Regions from separate parts of the Aeromonas encheleia genome, predicted to be linked through region 4. Evidence: predicted binding sites of a transcription regulator. Region 4 holds the regulator's gene; each other region holds the start of a gene.

What was found. Region 4 encodes sigma-54, which starts transcription at its own class of promoters, with help from an activator protein. Its sites were predicted from a motif close to TGGCACNGTTTTNGCTT; they were not measured.
Region 1: glnA (glutamate--ammonia ligase) is a predicted target of sigma-54. The motif match lies at 2,215-2,231, and genes of this name have one in related genera.
Region 2: flhA (flagellar biosynthesis protein FlhA) is a predicted target of sigma-54. The motif match lies at 2,633-2,649, and genes of this name have one in related genera.
Region 3: flgA (flagellar basal body P-ring formation chaperone FlgA) is a predicted target of sigma-54. The motif match lies at 3,174-3,190, and genes of this name have one in related genera.

What each region holds. Positions count from the first base shown of each region.
Region 1 covers NZ_LR134376.1:4,331,537-4,336,834, forward strand. Annotated here, with positions in the region: gene typA (translational GTPase TypA) at 125-1,936, opposite strand; gene glnA (glutamate--ammonia ligase) at 2,288-3,697, shown strand; gene EL255_RS20255 (DUF4124 domain-containing protein) at 3,902-4,477, shown strand; gene glnL (nitrogen regulation protein NR(II)) at 4,564-5,298, shown strand, end outside.
Region 2 covers NZ_LR134376.1:1,292,523-1,297,820, forward strand. Annotated here, with positions in the region: gene fliQ (flagellar biosynthesis protein FliQ) at 1-21, shown strand, start outside; gene fliR (flagellar biosynthetic protein FliR) at 121-918, shown strand; gene flhB (flagellar biosynthesis protein FlhB) at 911-2,041, shown strand; gene EL255_RS06185 (hypothetical protein) at 2,082-2,225, shown strand; partial or broken gene EL255_RS21510 (flagellar biosynthesis protein FlhB) at 2,286-2,408, shown strand; gene flhA (flagellar biosynthesis protein FlhA) at 2,686-4,788, shown strand; gene flhF (flagellar biosynthesis GTPase FlhF) at 4,805-5,298, shown strand, end outside.
Region 3 covers NZ_LR134376.1:2,992,883-2,998,180, forward strand. Annotated here, with positions in the region: gene EL255_RS13840 (flagellar hook assembly protein FlgD) at 1-407, opposite strand, end outside; gene flgC (flagellar basal body rod protein FlgC) at 518-937, opposite strand; gene flgB (flagellar basal body rod protein FlgB) at 937-1,335, opposite strand; gene EL255_RS13855 (CheR family methyltransferase) at 1,398-2,222, opposite strand; gene EL255_RS13860 (chemotaxis protein CheV) at 2,241-3,152, opposite strand; gene flgA (flagellar basal body P-ring formation chaperone FlgA) at 3,385-3,990, shown strand; gene flgM (flagellar biosynthesis anti-sigma factor FlgM) at 4,085-4,402, shown strand; gene EL255_RS13875 (flagella synthesis protein FlgN) at 4,399-4,815, shown strand; gene yfcE (phosphodiesterase) at 4,849-5,298, opposite strand, start outside.
Region 4 covers NZ_LR134376.1:4,141,040-4,146,337, reverse strand. Annotated here, with positions in the region: gene lptC (LPS export ABC transporter periplasmic protein LptC) at 1-474, shown strand, start outside; gene lptA (lipopolysaccharide transport periplasmic protein LptA) at 461-979, shown strand; gene lptB (LPS export ABC transporter ATP-binding protein) at 990-1,715, shown strand; gene EL255_RS19275 (RNA polymerase factor sigma-54) at 1,781-3,220, shown strand; gene hpf (ribosome hibernation promoting factor) at 3,241-3,528, shown strand; gene ptsN (PTS IIA-like nitrogen regulatory protein PtsN) at 3,531-3,977, shown strand; gene rapZ (RNase adapter RapZ) at 4,018-4,884, shown strand; gene npr (PTS phosphocarrier protein NPr) at 4,905-5,177, shown strand; gene EL255_RS19250 (BglG family transcription antiterminator) at 5,196-5,298, opposite strand, start outside.

The DNA.
Region 1 (5,298 bases), 190 kb from region 4:
GATATTGTGTCAGATGGCATGGCCATTTGACCACCCGTGGCCGGATGGAGTTGGCCTATACCCCGCCAAACGGCCATAAAAAAAGAGGCCCGAAGGCCTCTCTCTGTCTGTCGATGCACAGATATCAAGCACGACCGGCGCGCTTGCGATCCATCTCGGTCAGCAGTTTCTTACGGATACGGACAGCCTTTGGAGTAACTTCAACCAACTCATCGTTGTCGATGAACTCGAGAGCCTGTTCCAGGGTCATGCGGATCGGCGGAGTCAGCACCTGGGCTTCGTCGGTACCGGAGGCACGCATGTTGGTCAGCTGTTTGCCCTTCAGGCAGTTAACAGTCAGATCGTTGGAGCGGGAGTGGATCCCGATCACCTGGCCTTCGTACACCTCGGTAGCATGACCGATGAACAGACGACCGCGGTCTTGCAGACCGAACAGGGCGAAAGTCAGGGCCTTACCGGTGGCGTTGGAGATCAGCACGCCGTTCTGACGCTCACCGATGCTGCCACCCTTGTGCGGACCGTAATGGTCGAAGCTGTGATACAGCAGACCAGTACCGGAAGTCATGGTCAGGAACTCGGTCTGGAAACCGATCAAGCCACGGCTCGGGATCATGAAGTCAAGACGGACGCGGCCCTTGCCATCCGGAGTCATGTTGGTCATCTCACCCTTACGCAGGCCGAGTTGCTCCATGACTGAACCCTGGTTCGCCTCTTCCACATCGACAGTGACTGTCTCATACGGTTCGTGAAGCACGCCATCGATGGTGCGCAGGATAACTTCTGGACGGGATACCGCCAGTTCGTAGCCTTCGCGACGCATGTTTTCGATCAGGATGGACAGGTGCAGTTCACCACGACCGGATACACGGAACTTGTCCTGGTCATCAGTGTCTTCCACACGCAGGGCCACGTTGTGAACCAGCTCCTGGTCCAGACGCTCACGGATGTTGCGCGAGGTAACGAACTTGCCTTCTTTACCGGCAAACGGTGAGGTGTTGACCTGGAAGGTCATGTTCACGGTCGGCTCATCAACGGACAGAGCCGGCAAGGCTTCAACTGCGTTGTTATCACAGATGGTGTCGGAGATTTTCAACTCGCCCAGACCGGTGATGGCGATGATGTCGCCCGCTTGCGCGCTTGCCACTTCAGTACGAGCCAGGCCCAAGTAACCCAGTACCTGACCAACCTTGCCAGTGCGAGTCTTGCCATCAGCACCGACAACGGTGACCTGCTGGTTGCTCTTGACGCGACCACGGCTGATGCGGCCGATACCGATAACACCCACATAGGAGTTGTAATCGATCTGGGAGATCTGCATCTGGAAGCCGCCATCAGGATCGGCATTCGGTGCTTTCACGTTATCAACGATGGCCTGGAACAGCGGCTCCATGCTGTCGGACTCAACGTTCTGATCCATGGAAGCCCAGCCGTTCAGAGCAGAGGCGTAGACAACTTTGAAATCCAGCTGGTCATCGGTGGCACCCAGGTTGTCAAACAGGTCAAAAACCTGATCCATAACCCAATCAGGACGGGCGCCCGGACGGTCAACCTTGTTGATGACCACGATCGGCTTCAGACCCTTAGCGAAGGCTTTCTGGGTCACGAAACGGGTTTGCGGCATCGGGCCGTCAACGGCGTCGACCAGCAGCAGCACGGAGTCAACCATAGACAGAACCCGCTCAACCTCACCACCGAAGTCAGCGTGACCCGGGGTATCGACGATGTTGATACGGTAGTCATTCCAGCGGATCGCAGTGTTCTTGGCGAGAATGGTAATACCACGTTCCTTTTCCAGGTCGTTGGAATCCATCAGACGCTCTTGACCATCAGTGGTACGGTCCAGGGTTCCAGACTGCTGCAGCAGCTTATCAACCAGGGTAGTTTTGCCGTGGTCTACGTGCGCAATAATCGCAATATTGCGTAAATTCTCTAACATTCTCGCCTCAATCACCGGGTAAAATTGGGCGCTAATTGTACTCTCGCCTTTGTGATCTGCCTAGCAGAATTGCAGTGCATTCACGCACAACAGGGGATCAGGATCATAGACCCCATGCTGAAAGCCTGCTTAGATGGGGGCTGATCGTGCTGGCGCACCACGATGGTGCACCAAAACGATCCAAGGTTGCACCACTTTGAAGCGCGACCCTGCACGAGAGCGGGTATCCCGACAGCCTGAAACGGTGCAAATGCCCTGAAATCAAGCTGTCACAAACTTGGCACGATACTGGCTTATGTGAATGTGACGACGCATTCACCCAAAGAGTTTTAACACCGGAGGTTACTTAGCATGTCAGCCCAGAACGTTTTGGCCCTGATCCAGGAACACGAAGTCAAGTTTGTTGACCTGCGCTTTACCGACACCAAGGGTAAAGAGCAGCACGTATCCATCCCTTCCCACCAGGTCAACGAAGAGTTCTTCGAAGACGGCAAGATGTTCGATGGCTCCTCCATCGGCGGCTGGAAGGGCATCAACGAGTCTGACATGGTGCTGATGCCGGATGCGGCCTCCGCCAAGCTGGATCCGTTCACCGAAGAGACCACGCTGAACATCGTCTGTGACGTGCTGGAACCGGCCACCATGCAAGGTTATGACCGCGACCCGCGCTCCATCTCCAAGCGTGCTGAAGACTTCCTGAAAGCCAGCGGCATCGCTGACACCGTGCTGTTCGGGCCGGAGCCGGAATTCTTCATGTTCGACAACATCACCTTCTCCAACACCATGGGCCACAGCTTCGTGAAGATCGAATCCGAAGAAGCTGCCTGGAACTCGGGTACCGAGTACGAGCACGGCAACAAGGGTCACCGTCCCTTCGTCAAGGGTGGTTACTTCCCGGTTGCACCGGTTGACTCCTCCCAGGACATCCGCGCCGCCATGTGTCTGGTGCTGGAAGAGATGGGTCAGGTTGTCGAGGCGCACCACCACGAGGTGGCTACCGCCGGTCAGAACGAGATCGCCACTCGCTTCAACACCCTCACCCTGAAGGCCGATGAAGTACAGGTTCTGAAGTACGTGATCCACAACGTGGCCCACGCCTACAACAAGACCGTCACCTTCATGCCGAAACCCATGTTCGGTGACAACGGCTCCGGCATGCACTGCCACCAGTCCCTGGCCAAGAACGGCGTCAACCTGTTCGCCGGCGACCTGTACGGCGGTCTGTCCGAGATGGCGCTGCACTACATCGGCGGCATCATCAAGCACGCCAAGGCCATCAACGCCTTCGCCAACCCGACCACCAACTCCTACAAGCGTCTGGTTCCGGGTTACGAAGCGCCGGTCATGCTGGCTTACTCTGCCCGTAACCGTTCCGCCTCCATCCGTATCCCTGTGGTGCCGAGCCCGAAAGCCCGCCGCATCGAGGTGCGCTTCCCGGATCCGGCTGCCAACCCGTACCTGGCCTTCGCAGCCCAGCTGATGGCCGGTCTGGACGGTATCATCAACAAGATCCATCCGGGCGATGCCATGGACAAGAACTTGTATGACCTGCCGCCGGAAGAAGCCGCAGAAGTGCCGACCGTTGCCGGCTCCCTGGACGAAGCCCTGGCCGCACTGGACACCGACCGCGAGTTCCTGACCCGTGGTGGCGTGTTCAGCGATGACTTCATCAACTCCTACCTGGAGCTGAAGCAGCACGATGTGGATCGCGTACGCATGACTCCGCACCCGCTGGAGTTCGAGCTGTACTACTCCGTCTAAGCCGACGTGCTTGTTTTATCGTGAAAAAAACCCGCCAGATGGCGGGTTTTTTGTCTGATCGGTCGAGTCACAGCGCCATGGATCCGGCCATCAGCCCGGCACCCATGTCATCCCATCGGCTTATCTTATCCCCATGGGTCCGACAATCGGTCTGAGCGTTTTTTCTCTGATAGGATTAAACAGGACACCGTCAAGGAGAGATGGATGAAAAATTTACACCCGATATGGATGCTGGGCCTGTTGCTGCTGATGCCCTGCGCCGCGCAGGCCGCCACAGTCTATTCCTGGGTCGATGCCAATGGCGTGACCCACTACACCGATGCCCCTCCCCCCGGCAAACGGGCCAAGGAGCTGGATCTGCGGGTCTCCCCCCTCATCGGCACGGCCCCCCACTCGGTTCAGGTCGACAACTTCAATAGCCTGACCGGTGTCGATGCCAAGAAGGCGCAGGAAGCCAGCCCACTGGCGATCACGCTGCTCTCCCCCGAACCGGGCAGCACCCTGCGTGACAACACCGGCAACGTGGTGTTTCAGGCCGAGGTCAGCCCCCATGCCCCGGTACAATACGATGTCCGCCTCACCCTGAACGGCAAGGCGGCCCCCCTCGTTCATAACAGCCTGGCCATCCGGGTCGAAAACCTCGATCGCGGTGCCCACGAGGCACGGCTCGAGCTGCTCGCCAAAGACGGTACGATCCTTGCTAAATCTAAACCAGCCACCTTTTACCTGCACAGAACGACGGTAGATCCAGCTCCCAAACCCACCCCCAAGGCCGATTAGGGGTGATGTGATGCACCGATGCGGGTAAACTCAATGCACCATATCGGTGCATCATTAGTGTGCAGCACCGTTTTAGGGAGAAACCTGTGCCAACCCGCTCGGATCATGCCAAGACCCTCTTGGACAACCTGTTGACCGCCGTCATCCTGATGGATGAACGGCTCTGCATTCAATTCGTCAACCCGGCGGCCGAACAACTGCTCTCCCTCAGCGAGCGGCGACTGATCGGGATCGAACTGCCCCACCTGCTGGAGCACATCTCCCTCGATCTGCAACGGTTCAAGCAGTGCCTCATTTCGGGGCAGGGCTTCACCGACAGCGAAGTCACCCTGGTGGTGGAAGGGGAACCCAGGCTGGTCGAGATCAGCGTGAGCCCCATGGCCGACCACGAGCAGCGGCTGATGGTGGTGGAACTGCGCAAGATCGATCAGCAGAAGAAGATCAGCCAGGAGCTGCAGCAACATGCCCAGCAACAAGCGGCCAAGGAGTTGGTGCGCGGCCTGGCCCACGAGATCAAGAACCCGCTGGGTGGCCTGCGCGGCGCGGCCCAGCTGCTGCAAAAGGAGCTACCGGATCCGGCCCTGCGCGAATACACCGGCATCATCATAGAGCAGGCCGATCGGCTGCGGGTGCTGGTCGATCGCCTGCTCGGCCCCCAGCGCCCCGGCCGGCACCAGATGCACAATGTGCACTCTGTGCTGGAGCAGGTGCGCCGCCTGGTGGATCTGGAACTGCCGCCCCAGATCCGCATCGAGCGGGACTACGACCCCAGCATTCCGGAGTTCGAGATGGAGCCGGATCAGATGCAGCAGGCCTTCCTC
Region 2 (5,298 bases), 1.7 Mb from region 4:
ATACCCGAGGTGGTGGGATGATCCATACCATGTTGGCGCAAGCATCATCGTCTGACGTCCTGCTGATGGCGGTATATCAGGGCTCCCCCGAGGTGATGGATTGATCATTCGGGTGGCGGCATGACCTATACCACCGCGCTCATCATGGAGTGGCTGGCGTCCATCCTCTGGCCGCTGGCACGGGTGAGCAGCCTGCTGATGGTGATGGCGGTGTTTGGCAGCCGGCTGGCGCCGGCGCACATCCGCATCGGCCTGGCGCTGGCCATCACCCTCATCATCGCCCCCCTGTTGCCACCCATGCCCAAGATAGAGCTGTTCTCCGTCGGCAGCTTTCTGGTGCTGGGGCAGCAGATGCTCATCGGCATCGCACTGGGTCTCATGACCCAGTTCCTGCTGGAGAGCTTCGTGATGGCGGGCCAGATCATCGCCATGCAGACCAGCCTGGGCTTTGCCACCCTGGTGGATCCCATGAATGGCCAGTCTGCCCCCGTGGTGGGGCAGTTCTACCTGATGCTGGCGACCCTGGTGTTTCTGGCGGTGGATGGCCATCTGCTGATGCTGCGGATGGTGGTGCTGAGCTTCGAGACCCTGCCGGTCTCGGACAGCGGCCTGACCCTGCCCGCCATCCGCAGCCTGGTCAGCTTCCTCGGCGTCATGTATCAGGCCTCGCTGGTGATGGCGTTGTCGGCCATCATCGCCCTGCTGCTCATCAACTTCGCGTTCGGGGTCATGACCCGGGCCGCGCCCCAGCTCAACATCTTCAGCATCGGCTTCGCGGTCAGCATGATGTCGGGTCTGTTCATCCTCTGGCTCACCATTGGCGGCTTCATGGGCCACTTCGACGCCATCTGGGAGCGGGTGCAGGAGACCAGCTGCGAACTGATCAACACCCAGTGTTTCGGTGGCCAGAATGGCTGATACCGATCAGGAACGTACCGAACAACCCACGGGCAAACGACTGCAACAGGCCCGGGAAAAAGGGCAGATTGCACGTTCCAAGGAGCTGGGAACCGCCAGCGTGCTGCTGGCGACCGTGTTTGGCTTGCTGATGCTCAAGGAGAGCCTGGCCGGTGCCATGGTCAAGGTGCTCACCATGGGCTTTACCCTGGAGCGGGATCAGGCCTTCGATCCCAACGCCATGGGGGCCATGGTGCCCACCCTGCTGGCCGAGCTTATCCAGCCCCTCGGCCTGCTGTTCCTGCTGGTGACCATCGCCGCCTTCGTCGGCAACACCCTGCTGGGAGGAATGAATTTTTCCTCCGAGGCCATGCTGCCCAAATGGAGCAAGCTGAGCCCCTTGAGTGGTTTGAAGAGGATGTTCGGGGTGCAGTCGCTGGTGGAGCTCATCAAGTCCATCGCCAAGGTGGTGTTCATCAGCCTGTTCGCCTGGTGGATGCTGTCGAGTCAGTTCAACCACCTGCTCAACCTCTCCCTCGAGGGCTTTCCCGGTGGCATCATAGACGCGCTGGACCTGCTGCTGTGGATGCTGATCATCCTCTGCTGCTCCCTCATTCCCATCGTCGCCATCGATGTGCCCTTCCAGACCTGGAACCACAATCGTCAGCTCAAGATGACCAAGCAGGAGATCAAGGACGAGTTCAAGGACAGCGAGGGCAAGCCCGAGGTCAAGGGGCGGATCCGCCGCCTGCAGATGGAGATGGCGATGCGTCGCATGATGGGGGATGTGCCCAAGGCGGACGTGATCATCACCAACCCGAGCCACTACTCGGTGGCGCTGAAATACGACACGGGCAAACCCGGGGCCGCCCCCAAGGTGCTGGCCAAGGGGGTCGACGAGGTGGCGATGAAGATCCGGGAGATAGCGCGGGAATACGAGATCCCCATCATGCCGTCCCCGGCGCTCACCCGTGCCATCTATCACTCCACCGAGATCGGTCACGAGATCCCGGAGGGGCTGTTCGCCGCCGTGGCCCAGGTGCTGGCCTATGTCTATCAACTCAAGAAGTTCCGCCGTGGCCGTGGCCGGCGTCCGACCCCGGTCGCCAAGGATCTGCCCATCCCGCCTGAGTACCGCAAATAACGCCCCCGGCACCTTGGGCGCATCGGCTTGTCGATATTGATTGACCCTGTTTCAAACTGGCTTTGCCGCCCTGGTTCAAACACTGGCCTATGTCTATCGGCTCAAGAAGTTCCGCCGTGGCCGTGGTCGGATTCCAACCCCGGTCGCCAAGGATCTGCCCATTCCGCCTGAGTACCGCAAATAACGCCCCGGCTCCTCGGGCGCATCGGCTTGTCGATAGCGGCTGAATCTGTCTCAAGCTGGCTTTGCCGCCCTGGTTCAAACACTGGCCTATGTCTATCGGCTCAAGAAGTTCCGCCGTGGCCGTGGTCGGCGTCCAACCCCGGTCGCCAAGGATCTGCCCATTCCGCCTGAGTACCGCAAATAACGCCCCGGCTCCCTCGGGCGCATCGGCTTGTCGATAGCGGCTGAACCTGTCTCAAGCTGGCTTTGCCTGCCTGGTTCAAGCGCGGGTCCATCTCGATCGACCCGGAACCTGTTGCCGTGGTTGACCCCGTTCTCTTCAATCCCGACCAGGGTTGTCTGAATACCCTCCGCCGGACTTCTGACAGCTTAAAAATAAAAACCTTATGTATCAATGCATTGAATTGTTGGCTTGATGTTTGCTTTAGCTAGGCACTGGCAGTTGATAGTTGAGCATAACGATGGAATTCAAGGCAGCATTGGGCCGTTTAACAGAGTACAGGTGGTTGCTCAGCAAGGGGGTCGGGACCCCGCTGCTGGTGCTCGCCTCCCTCGGCATGGTGGTGCTGCCCATCCCGCCGCTGATGCTGGATATCCTGTTCTCCTTCAACATCGCCCTCTCCATCGTAGTGCTGCTGGTGGCCGTCTATACCCGCCGGCCGCTGGAGTTTGCGGCCTTCCCGACCGTGCTGCTGATCGCCACCCTGCTGCGCCTCGCGCTGAACGTCGCCTCGACCCGGGTCGTGCTGCTGGAAGGCCATAACGGCAGCGCGGCGGCCGGCCATGTGATCGAGGCCTTCGGCAACGTGGTGATCGGTGGCAACTATGCGGTCGGTATCATCGTCTTCATGATCCTGGTGATCATCAACTTCGTGGTGGTCACCAAGGGGGCGGGCCGGATCTCCGAGGTGAGCGCCCGCTTCACCCTGGACGCCATGCCCGGCAAGCAGATGGCCATCGATGCGGACCTGAACGCCGGTCTCATCAATCAGGAAGAGGCCAAGAAGCGGCGCCAGGACGTGACCCAGGAAGCCGACTTCTACGGCTCCATGGACGGTGCCTCCAAATTCGTCAAGGGGGATGCCATCGCCGGCATCATGATCCTCTTCATCAACATCATTGGTGGCTTCATCATCGGCATGATGCAGCACCAGCTCAGCTTCGGTGAGGCGGCCCAGATCTACACCCTGCTCGCCATCGGTGATGGCCTGGTGGCCCAGATCCCCTCCCTGCTGCTCTCCATCGCCGCCGCCATCATAGTGACCCGCCAGAATACCGATCAGGACATGGGCACGGCGGTGCTCGGCCAGCTGTTCGAGAATCCCAAGGCGCTGGTGATCTCCGCCGGCATCCTGCTGATGATGGGCAGCGTGCCCGGCATGCCGCACCTGGCGTTCCTGAGCCTGGGGGCCATCGCGGCGGTCGGAGCCTGGTGGCTGCTGCGCCGTGAGAAACAGCGCGCCGCCAAGGTGGCCAAGGGCGAGCTGATGCCCCAGAGCTCGGATCAGCCTCACGAACAGAAAGATCTCAGCTGGGACGATGTGATGCCGGTGGACATCATAGGGCTGGAGGTGGGTTATCAGCTCATCCCGCTGGTGGACAAGAGCCAGGGCGGCGAGCTGCTCAATCGGATCAAGGGGGTGCGCAAGAAGCTCTCCCAGGAGCTCGGCTTCCTGGTGCCGGCCGTGCACATTCGCGACAACCTGGATCTCGCGCCTAACCAGTACCGCATCACTCTCATGGGGGTCAGCACCGGCGAGGCCACCGTCTACCACGACAAGGAGATGGCCATCAATCCGGGCCAGGTGTTCGGCCAGGTCCAGGGCATCGCGACCCAGGATCCCGCATTCGGGCTGGAGGCGGTGTGGGTCGCCAAGGATCAGGTCTCCCACGCCCAGACCCTGGGTTACACCGTGGTGGATGCCGCCACCGTGGTGGCCACCCACCTGAGCCAGATCCTCTCCAACCATGCCGCCCTGCTGCTCGGTCACGACGAGGTGCAGCAGCTGCTGGACATGATAGGGAAGCATCAGAGCAAGCTGGTGGAGGGGCTGGTACCCGAGGTGATCAGCATGGGCAACCTGGTCAAGGTATTGCAAAATCTGCTCAATGAGGGCGTGCCAATTCGCGATATGCGCACTATTCTGCAGACCCTCGTGGAATATGCGCCGCGCAGTCCGGATCCGGAAGTGCTGACGGCCGCCTGCCGCATCGCCCTGCGCCGCTTGATAGTGCAGGAGATCGCGGGTCCCGATCCCGAGCTGCCGGTGATCACCCTGGCGCCAGAATTGGAACGTATATTGCATCAATCCTTGCAAGCAGGTGGGGGAGATGGCGCCGGTATCGAACCGGGACTGGCGGAGCGGATGCAGCGCTCGCTGGTGGAAGCCACTCAACGACAAGAACTGGAAGGCCAGCCGGCCGTGCTTCTGACATCGGGGATATTGCGCAATACCCTGGCGAAATTTGTCAAGAATGCCATTCCTGGATTACGCGTTCTGTCTTATCAGGAAGTGCCTGATGACAAGCAAATCCGCATCGTCAGTGCGGTAGGACAGGGCTAGTTAGCGGAGATGACGGGTGAAGATTAAGCGGTTTTTTGCCAAAGACATGCGCACGGCCCTGGCCGAGGTCAAGGAGACACTCGGGCCGGATGCTGTCATCATGTCCAACAAGAAGGTCACCGGTGGGGTGGAGATAGTCGCCGCTGTCGATTATCAGTCCCAGGTGCCCGGACCCAAAGATGCGCCGGTTCGCCGTCAGTTGAACGATGAGAGCGTCAATATCTCGTCTGCGGGCAAGCAGATGACACGCCCTGCGCCGCCCAAGGAGCAGAACGAATACTATGCCGACACCCTGGCGGCCCTGCTGGCACGCCAGCAGAAACTCAACCCCGCCAATCCGGCGGCGAGTGGCAATCAGTCCGCCGGTCTGGTGTCGGCCAATACGGCCCCCAGAACCCTGGCCGAACAGGGCCAGTGGGGCGCCGCCCCCGAACCCGTCAAGCCCAAGGCTCGTCCTGCGCCCGGCCCGCGTCCTGCCCAACCCGCCCAGCGGGATCAGGAGATGGAAGG
Region 3 (5,298 bases), 1.1 Mb from region 4:
TCGTCCTTCACCGTCACCTTGAGGTTGCTGGCGCCGTCGCCGGTGGCGATCATGCCGGAGACGGACCCACCCTTCTCCAGATAGCCGGTGTTGGAGGGGATGAGTACGCTCTGGCCCACCAGCGCCGACGCCTGCAGCGCCTGGCTGGAGGTCATCAGGCTGTTGAGGCTGCCCATCTGGGTAGAGAGGCTGCTGATCCCCTCCGAGGTCGACATCGAAGTCATCTGGGACAACATCTGGGCGTTGTCCACCGGCTTGAAGGGATCCTGATAGGAGAGCTGCATGGTCAGCAGCTTCAGGAAGGAGGCCTGATCCAGCTCCTTTTTCGGGGTCGTGGTATTGCCCGTACTGGTCTGGTTTGCCGAAGCCCGGTTGACGCCAAGCAGGCTGTCATAGGTATCTGCCATTGAATCACCGCCTTCTTTTCAAGGATTGCCAAACCCGGTGTCGGGTGGGCTGATTATCGATGCCCGGCAAGCTGTCATAGGTCTCTGTCATGGATAATCAACCCTCAGTGTCAGGACTTGCCGAGGCCGAGCGTCTGCTGCAGCATCTTCTTGGCCGCATCGGCGACCTGAACGTTGGTCTGGTAACTGCGGGAGGCGGCGATCATGTCCGCCATCTCCTCCACCATGTTGACGTTGGGCTTGAAGATGAAGCCGTCCTTGTCCGCCATCGGGTGACTGGGGTTGTACTCCTTGAGCAGCGGCGCATCGCTCTCCACTATGCCTTTCACATCCACCCCGACCGAGGCTTGCTTGTCGGACATGGCCTGATCCAGCTGGGCGGCAAAGACTGGCCGCCGGGCGTGGTAAGTTTTTTCCACGCTGGAGCTGACGCTGTCGGCGTTGGCCATGTTGCTGGCGACCGTGTTGAGGCGGACGGATTGCGCGCTCATGGCTGAGCCTGCAATGTCAAAGACCTTGAACAAACTCATCACTGATCTCCTTTCAACGCCTTGAGCAGGCCGCTTATCTTGCTGTTCATAAATTCGAGGGAGGCCTGGTACTCGAGGCTGTTGCGCAGGAATTCGCTGCGCTCCTGCTGCACGTCCACGGTATTGCCGTCACCGGTATCGGGTTGCAGCGGGTTGCGGTACTGGGTCGCCCCCGGGGCATCCATCTGCAGGGCGAAATGCTTCTCGCTGGTGGTGGCCAGCCCGAACCCTTGCTGGCTCTGGGCATCCTGCAACGCCTGGGAGAAGTTGATGTCCCTGGCCTTGAAGCCTGGGGTGTCCGCGTTGGCAATGTTGCTGGATAGCACCTCCGCACGCTTGGCGCGAACGCTCAGCGTGTATTGATGAACACCAAATGCCTTGTCGAATGAAATTGCCATAGCACACCTCCTGCTTGACGAATGTTTAGCAAGAGGTGTGCCAAAGAGGGACTAGAGGGGGATTATTTGACTTTGTAGACGATGCCGGGGTTGCAGCGGACCATCTCGAACTTGTCGGTGAGGCCGGCCAGGGACTCCGAGGCCCCCAGCATCAGGTAGCCGCCAGGATTGAGGCTGGCGGCGAACTGGTTGAGGATCTTGGACTTTACCTCGGGGGCAAAGTAGATGAGCACGTTGCGGCAGAAGATGATGTCGAACTTGCCGAGCAGGCTGTAGCTCTCCAGCAGGTTCAGCGGCCGGAAACTGGTCAATTTTCTGACACGCTCCGAGATCCGCATCTTGTTGTCGCCGTGCGGCTCGAAGAACAGCTTCTTGCGCTCGGGCGAGAGCCCCCGCGCCAGGGCCAGGCTGTCATAGACCCCCTCCTTGCACTGGTTGAGCATGGTGCTGGAGATGTCGGTCCCCACTATCTGCACCCCGCCCGGCAAGGTGCCCGGCCGTTTGACTTGCTGCTCCAGCGCTATCATGGCGATGGAGTAAGGCTCCTGCCCCGAGGAGGAGGCGGCGGACCAGATCTTGATCGGGCGGCCGCTCTTGCCCAATTCGGGGAAGATCTTGTCACTCAGCAGCTGGAACGGATAGGAGTCACGAAACCACAGGGTTTCATTGGTGGTCATGGCATCGACCACGGCCATCTTCAGGTCCCGCTCACGCACATTCATCGCCCGCGTCACCAGTTCAGACAGACTCTCGATACCAAACCGAGCCATCAAGGGCGACAGACGGCTCTTGACCAGATACTGTTTGTTGTCACCCAGCACTATGCCGCTCTGCAGCGCCAGAAAATGGCTGAATTGTTTGTATAAGTCGTCCGACAGTGTCTTCATGCAGTTAGTTCTTCTTTATTAGAGAGCGCCTTGTACGGCCTTGGCCAATTCATCCGGCTGGAATTTGGCAATGAAATCGTTCGCTCCGACCTTCTGCACCATGGCCTGATTGAACACCCCACTCAGAGAGGTGTGCAGGATAACATGCAAGTCCTTGAGATTGGGATTGTTACGGATCTCGGCGGTGAAGGTATAGCCGTCCATCTCGGGCATCTCGATGTCGGAGATCACCAGCGCAATCTGATCCTTGATGGGCCCAAGCTTGACCATCTCCAGCAGCATGTTGAGGGCCTCGCGCCCATCCTTGGCCAGCACGCACTGCACCCCGATCGCCTCGAGTGCCCGCTGTACCTGCTTGCGCGCCACCGAGGAGTCATCGGCCACCAGCACCGGGCGCCCGTGAGGATTGCGCTCCACGCTGGCTTCCACCAGCTCGGCACTCACCTCGGTCGAGACCGGCGAGATCTCGTTGAGGATCCGCTCCACGTCCAGGATCTCCACCAGTTCGCCATCCACCTCGGTGACCGCGGTCATGTAGTTGATGCGACCGGCGCCCTTGGGGGGCGGCAGGATGGACTCCCAGTTCATGTTGATGATGCGTTCGACCGAGTGCACCAGGAAGCCCTGAATGGAGCGGTTGTACTCGGAGATGATGATGAAGCACTTGCTCAGATCCTGGATCGGGCGCTTGCCCATCGCCATGCTGAGATCGATCACCGAGATGGTCTGGCCACGGATGTGGGCCACCCCCCGCACACTGGAGTTCAGCTTGGGCATAATGGTCAAGGGCGGGCATTGCAGCACCTCGCGCACCTTGAAGACGTTGATGCCAAATCTTTGACGTCCGTTGAGACGAAACAGCAACAGCTCCAGTCTGTTTTGTCCCACCAGCTGGGTCCGTTGGTTGACCGAGTCAAGAATACTCGCCATAAACACTCCCTAAAAAACGCTTGGCACTAATCATGCATGCGTGTTGGCTTGCGTCAGACCATCGCCGTCTCGACAACCGGATCCTGCGACAAACGCAGCAAGCATAGTTAAATACGGTGGTATACGTGAACAACCTATCGGCCGGCACACGAAAATGATTAGTAGACTTTTCCTCATCTTACTGCCGTTTTGCAGCCTCTCTCACGCCATGGCGTCCGAGGTCACTCAATATCTGCAAGAGCAGGCACAGGCGTTCGTACTCGACCAGCTGGAGGTCCCCCTCGATGCCCAGGCCGAGGTACAGGCCGCCTCTATCGATGAGCGGCTCCCCCTCAACCGCTGCGAGGATGGCCTGACCATCTCCCTCCCCGCCAGGATGGAGATCCGCCGCAACACCACCGTCTATCTCAAGTGCGAGGGCGCCGCGCCCTGGGATCTCTACCTGCCGGTGCGGGTCAGCATCCAGAAACCCTATGTCACGGTCGCAGCCCCAGTGGCCAAGGGGGACATACTGAGCGAAGCCATGCTGACCCTGGCCTATCAGGATCAGACCCTGATCCGCGGTGACTATCTCAGCGACCCCGCCCCCCTCATCGGGGTGCGCAGCAAGCGTGAGCTCAAACCGGGCCAGCCCATTCGGCTCACCCAGGTCTGCGTGGTCTGCAAGGGGGATCAGGTCACCCTGAGCGCGGAAAACAGCAGCATGCAGATCAAAACCATGGCCCGAGCCTTGCAAGATGGCAGCTTCGGAGACATGATCAGGCTTGTTAACATTCGCTCAGGCAGACCGGTACAGGGCAAGGTCACGGCCGTTGGGACTGTGGTGGTCCCATTCTGATTGTTGTATTAATGCAGCAATTTTTTTCTAAAGTTCTGACCGCCGTCACCGATAAACAGGTAAGCGAACAGCAAAGCAGACGAAGGTAAACCGTATGGCTATCAACAATATCAACAACTTGGCAAACAACCGGTTGCAGAATACGGCGACCAGCCAGGGTGCGACCAAATCCACGACTTCGGCCGAAGGCAACCGTGCGGCAACCGTCAAGACCGACTCTGTCTCCTTGACCAGCGAGGCGCAGCAATTGCAACAGATGCAGAAAACCCTCAACACCGTCTCGACCGGCAACGAAAGCCGCATCGAGAGCCTGAAGAAGGCCGTGGCCAGCGGGGAGTACAAGGTCGACAGCGAAGCCGTGGCCAAGAAGATGTTCAGTTTTGAAGCCGACCTGGACAAGCGTCTGGGATGATGGACCTGCCTTCACTGCTGCACGCCCAAAACGAGTACCTCTCCCAGATGCAAGCGCTGCTGGCGGAGGAGTTTGACCTGCTCAAACAACATCAGGCCCTGGCCTTGCCGGCCCTGGCCGAGCGCAAGCAGCAACTGCTTGCCACCATAGAAGCGCTGGACAAGAGCCTGGCCGAGCTGCCCGATCTGCGGCAACAGCTCAGTGCCTTCCCCGCCCAGTTGCACTCATTGCAGACCAAGCTGGACGCCTGCCAGGAGCAGAATGACCTCAACGGTCGGCTGCTGGAGCTCAGCATCGTCTCCAACCGTCGATTGGCCAGCTTCCTCAGCAAGCTGAGGGACAGAAACTCCCTGACCTATGACGCCAAGGGCAACACCCGCTCCGGCACCCGCTCCCAGGGCATCAAGGCGTAATACCCTCCCCCTCTTCTCACCCGTTTTAGCGTTTCACAGCACCAGTCGCATCAGCTCGGCACCGTCGGCGCAGGCATGAATGCGCATGACGCCCTGCTCATAGCAGCCGTAGCTCGCCGCCAGCGCCCCTCTCGGAAAACAGATGGATCCCGGATTCATCAGCACCAGCGCCCCTTCCCGCTGCAGCACAGGAACATGGGTGTGGCCGCTGATGAACAGGCTGCCCGCCGGCAAGGGCACCTCGCCGGGGCGGTAGAGGTGACCGTGGCTGACGAACCAGCGCCGCTCATCCACCAGCAGCTGGTTGTAAGGCGCGGTGAGGGGGAAGTGCAACAGCATCTGATCCACCTCCGAATCACAGTTGCCCCGCACCGCCATGATTTGAGGCGCCAACAGATTGAGCCGCTCGGCCACGGCGGCGGGATCATAGCCCTCGGGGACCGGATTACGCGGGCCGTGGTTGAGCAGATCCCCGAGCAGCAG
Region 4 (5,298 bases):
CCGGTCACCAAGGTGGAGAATTATCAACCTGACTTCACCGCCAAGAATCTGATCACGACCCGCTTCAACGAACAGGGCAAGCGGACCGAGCGGCTGGAGTCGGAGTTTGCCGAGTATTTCCAGATCCTCGAGCAGGCGACCTTCGAGAAGCCGGTGGTCTACATGTTCGATGAGCAGGGCGAGGCCGAGTGGAAGGTCACGGCCGAGACCGGGGTGCTCAACACCGACGACAACGTGATCCTGCGCGACAAGGTGCATCTGGACGGCCTGCTGCCTGCGTCCTTCATCTCCACCCTGGATACCCCCTATCTGGAGCTGGACCTGGTGACTCAGGACGTGAGAAGCAATCAGCACATCCGCATAGTGGGTCAGGAATTCCAGACCGAGGGGGTTGGCCTGAGGGGTCACCTGGATCGTAAATATTTCGAATTACTGGATAAAGGCCATGCCACTTATTTCAATGAAAAACGTTAATCTGGCCCTCGCCGCCCTGCTGTTGTGCGGTGCGGCGAATGCCAAAGAGTCTGACTTTGCCGAGAAGGTCTATGTGGACGCGGTCAAGCAAGTGGCCGAGATGCAGGACAATCGCATCACCTTCAGCGATGATGTGATCATCACTCAGGGCACCATCAAGATTAAGGCCGACAAGGTGGTGGTGATCCGCTCCGGCGATAAAGGCGCCGAGGTGATGACCGCCTATGGCAACCCGGCCACCTTCTTCCAGATCCTGGACAACGGCAAGCCGGTCAATGCCCACGGCAACAGCATCCGCTACGAGCTGAAGAACCGGTTGGTCACCATCACCGGCAACGGCCAGCTCAAACAGGAAGACAGTCAGGTCACCGGCGACCTCATCCGCTACGACATCGTCAAGCAGAAGATGATCGCCGAGAGCAAGGGCCCCACTCAGCGCGTCAAGACGGTGTTCCTGCCAGAGCAGGTAGAAAACTTCGACAAGCCCGCCGATCAGAAGAAGTAGGAAACGAGCCATGGCAGTGTTAAAAGCAGTCGGCCTGCAGAAGAGCTACAAGCGCCGCATGGTGGTCAGCGACGTGAGTCTGGAAGTGGGCACCGGCCAGATCGTGGGGCTGCTCGGCCCCAATGGTGCCGGCAAGACCACCTCCTTCTACATGATCGTGGGTCTGGTGCAGCGGGACGCCGGCCTCATCACCATCGACGATCAGGACATCAGCCTGCAGCCCATGCATATCCGAGCCCGTAACGGCATCGGCTATCTGCCGCAGGAGGCCTCGATCTTCCGCCGTCTGTCGGTGTTCGACAACCTGATGGGGGTCATGCAGACTCGCAAGGGCTTGAGCCGCGAAGAGCGGGAAGACAAGGTCGAGCAGCTGCTGGAAGAGTTCAACATCACCCACATCCGCGACAGCCTGGGGCAGAGCCTGTCGGGGGGGGAGCGGCGCCGGGTCGAGATCGCCCGCGCCCTGGCGGCAGAGCCGAGATTCATCCTGCTGGATGAACCCTTTGCAGGTGTTGATCCTATTTCCGTCATAGACATCAAGAAGATCATCCAGCACCTGAAAGAGCGGGGCCTCGGTGTGCTGATCACCGATCACAACGTCCGAGAGACGCTGGATGTGTGTGAAAAAGCCTATATCGTCAGCCATGGCAAGATGATTGCCGAGGGCGCTCCGGCCGATATCCTCGCCGATGAGCAGGTCAAGCGCGTCTATTTGGGCGATCAATTCAGTCTATAGTAAGGGGGCATCCCTCATTTTTGTTAGGTGGCTGCCTCGCTGAACATAAGGATATCCCGACGTAGATGAAGCCGACATTACAGTTGCGTCTCGGTCAGTCCCTGACCATGACGCCACAATTACAACAAGCGATTCGTCTGCTCCAGCTCTCCACGCTGGAACTCCAGCAGGAAATTCAGCAAGCGCTCGACAACAACCCCTTGCTGGAGCAAGAGGAGAGCGAGACGCAGGAGACCAACCCGGAAGAGGCGGTCGACGCCAGTCAACTCGATTCCAGCGATGCCATGGCTCAGGACAAGATGCCAGATGAGCTGCCGGTGGATACCACCTGGGACGATGTCTATTCGGCCGGAACGGCCCAGAGCGCCGGCCCTATCCACGATGGGGAGGACAGCGTCTACCAGGGGGAAACCACCGAGAGCCTGCAGGACTATCTGCTGTGGCAGATGCGACTGACCCCCTTCAGCGATCTGGATGCCGCCATTGCCCTCGCCATCATCGACGCCATCGACGAATCCGGCTATTTGACCGTTTCTCTCGAGGATATTCAGGCTGCAGTCAGCAGCGATGAGGTAGAAGTCGAACTGGATGAAGTCGAAGCCGTGCTCAAGCGGGTGCAGCATTTCGATCCGATCGGCATTGCCGCCCGTTCGGTACAGGAGTGTCTGCTGATCCAGCTCGGCCAGTATGCGCCCGATCTGCCCTGGCTCAATGAGGCGAGGGAGGTGATCAATGAGCACATGGACTTGCTCGGCAACCGCGATTACCGGACCCTGGCGCGCAAGACCAAACTCAAGGAGAGCGACCTCAAGGAGGTGCTGGATCTCATCCAGCAGCTGGAGCCAAGGCCAGGCAATGGCATCATCCAGAACGAGTCTCAATATGTGATCCCGGATGTGTCCGTGGTCAAGAAGGGCTACAAGTGGGTGGTGGAACTGAATCCGGATTCGGCGCCGCGCATTAGGGTCAATGAGACCTACGCGGCCATGGCCAGACAGGCCAAGACCAGTCAGGACTCCCAGTTCATCCGCTCTCACCTGCAGGAAGCCAAGTGGTTCATCAAGAGTCTGGAGAGTCGTAACGACACCCTGCTCAAGGTCGCCAGCTGCATCGTCGAACAGCAGCAGGGCTTCTTCGAGTACGGTGAAGAGGCCATGAAGCCCATGGTGCTCAACGACATCGCCGAGGCGGTGGAGATGCACGAGTCGACGATCTCACGGGTGACGACCCAGAAGTACATGCACACGCCCCGTGGCATCTTTGAACTGAAGTTTTTTTTCTCCAGTCACGTCAATACGGAGGGAGGAGGAGAGTGCTCATCGACCGCAATTCGCGCCCTGATCAAAAAGTTGGTGACGGCAGAGAACCCTGCCAAACCGCTTAGTGATAGCAAGATCGCGGATTTGCTGGCCGAACAGGGTATTATGGTGGCGAGACGCACGATCGCAAAGTACCGTGAATCCTTGTTGATCCCGCCATCCAATCAGCGTAAGCGCCTGGTTTAGGCAAACAAAAGGAAGACGTTATGCAAATTAACCTGACCGGACACCATGTCGAGATTACCGAAGCTCTGCGTGATTATGTGAATAGCAAATTTGCCAAACTCGAGCGTCACTTTGAACATATCAACAACGTGCATGTGGTGTTGAGCGTCGAAAAACTGAACCAGATTGCCGAAGCCAAGCTGCACGTCAGCGGGGGAGAGGTGTTCGCCAATTCGGAGCATGCCGACATGTATGCTGCGATTGATACCCTGCTGGATAAACTGGATCGGCAGATCATCAAGCACAAAGATAAGTTAAATCAAAAATAACTATGCAACTTGAACACATACTGAGTCGGGACTGCACCAAGAGTGCGGTCCCTTGTACCAGCAAGAAACGCGCCCTCGAGATCATCAGTGAACTGGCCGCAGAGCGCCTGGGCGCCTCCCGTCAGGTGCTGTTTGAGAGTCTGCTGGCGCGGGAAAAAATGGGCAGTACCGGGATCGGTGCCGGTATTGCCATTCCTCACGGCCGGATCGACGATGCGTTCGTCCCGACCGCCGTGCTGATGACCTTCTCCGAACCCATCCCATTCGATTCTATCGACAACCAACCGGTTGACCTGCTCTTTGCCTTGCTGGTGCCGGAAAGCGAGTGCAAGCAGCACCTCAAGACCCTTTCCCTGATGGCATCCAAGCTGGGTGACAAGGCCGTCTGCCGCCAGTTGCGCCAGGCGACCAGCGACGAAGAACTCTACCAGATCATGACCTCGGCCTGATGCCGGGCATGATACAGCCATGTTGGCGTGAGGGGACAAGATGCAGTTAATAGTGGTAAGCGGTCGCTCGGGCTCCGGTAAGACGGTGGCCCTGAGGGTACTGGAGGATCTGGGGTATTACTGTGTGGATAACCTGCCGGTCAATCTGCTGCCCCAGCTGATCGTCTCGGTCGAGAGCCAGTATGACAAGCTGGCGGTCAGCATAGACGTGCGCAACCTGCCCACTCAGCCCGACCGGCTGGAAAACTTGCTGGCCCAGGTGCGCAACGAGGGGCGGGTGGAGTTTTCCAGCTTCTTCTTCGATGCCGACAACAATACCCTGCTCAAGCGCTACGGCGAGAGCCGCCGGCTGCACCCCCTGTCTCGCAACAAGCTGTCGCTGGATGAGGCGATCCGTGAGGAGACCCACCTGCTGGCGCCGCTCTCCTCCACCGCCGATCTGCGCATCGACACCACAAGTCTCAGCATCCATGACCTCAGCGAGCTCATCAAGACCCGGGTGCTCGGCAAGAAAGAGAACGAGCTGGTGCTGGTGTTCGAGTCGTTCGGCTTCAAGTACGGTATCCCCAAGGATGCCGACTTCGTGTTTGATGCCCGCTTCCTGCCCAATCCGCACTGGATCCCCGAGCTCAAGCCCTTCACCGGTCAGGATGAGCCCGTGGCCAACTACCTGTCCGGCCAGCCGGACGTGATGCTGTTCATCCAGCAGATCGAGAACATGCTGGGGACCTGGTTGCCGCACCTTGAGCGCAACAATCGCAGCTATGTGACGGTCGGCATCGGCTGTACCGGCGGTCAGCACAGATCCGTGTTCATCGCCGAGCGGCTGGCCAGCGCGTTCCGCCTGCTCGGCAAGAACGTGCAGATCCGCCACCGCACCCTCGACAAGCGCTCAACCCAAGCCTGACAGATCAATAGGACGCTCAGATGACTGTTTCCGCCTCGGTAGAAGTCAAAAACAAGCTGGGAATGCACGCCAGACCTGCCATGATGCTGTTCGAGCTGGTGCAGGGTTTCGATGCCCATGTGCTGCTGCGCAACGAGGACGGCGTCGAGGCCGATGCGGACAGCGTGATCGGCCTGCTGATGCTGGACTCCGCCCAAGGCAAGCAGGTTGAGGTGCAGGTGGAGGGGCCGGAAGAAGAAGAGGCCCTGGCCGCCGTGGTGGCGCTGTTCACCTCGGGCTTCAACGAGGAGTGAGGCTCGCCTCCTCTCCCGTCATGATCCGGTGCGTGCCAGCGCCTTGAAGCTGGCGAAATCCCGACAAGCCAGCAGATTCTTGCTGGCTTTTTCGTTCATCAGCGCCAGGAACAGATCGTAG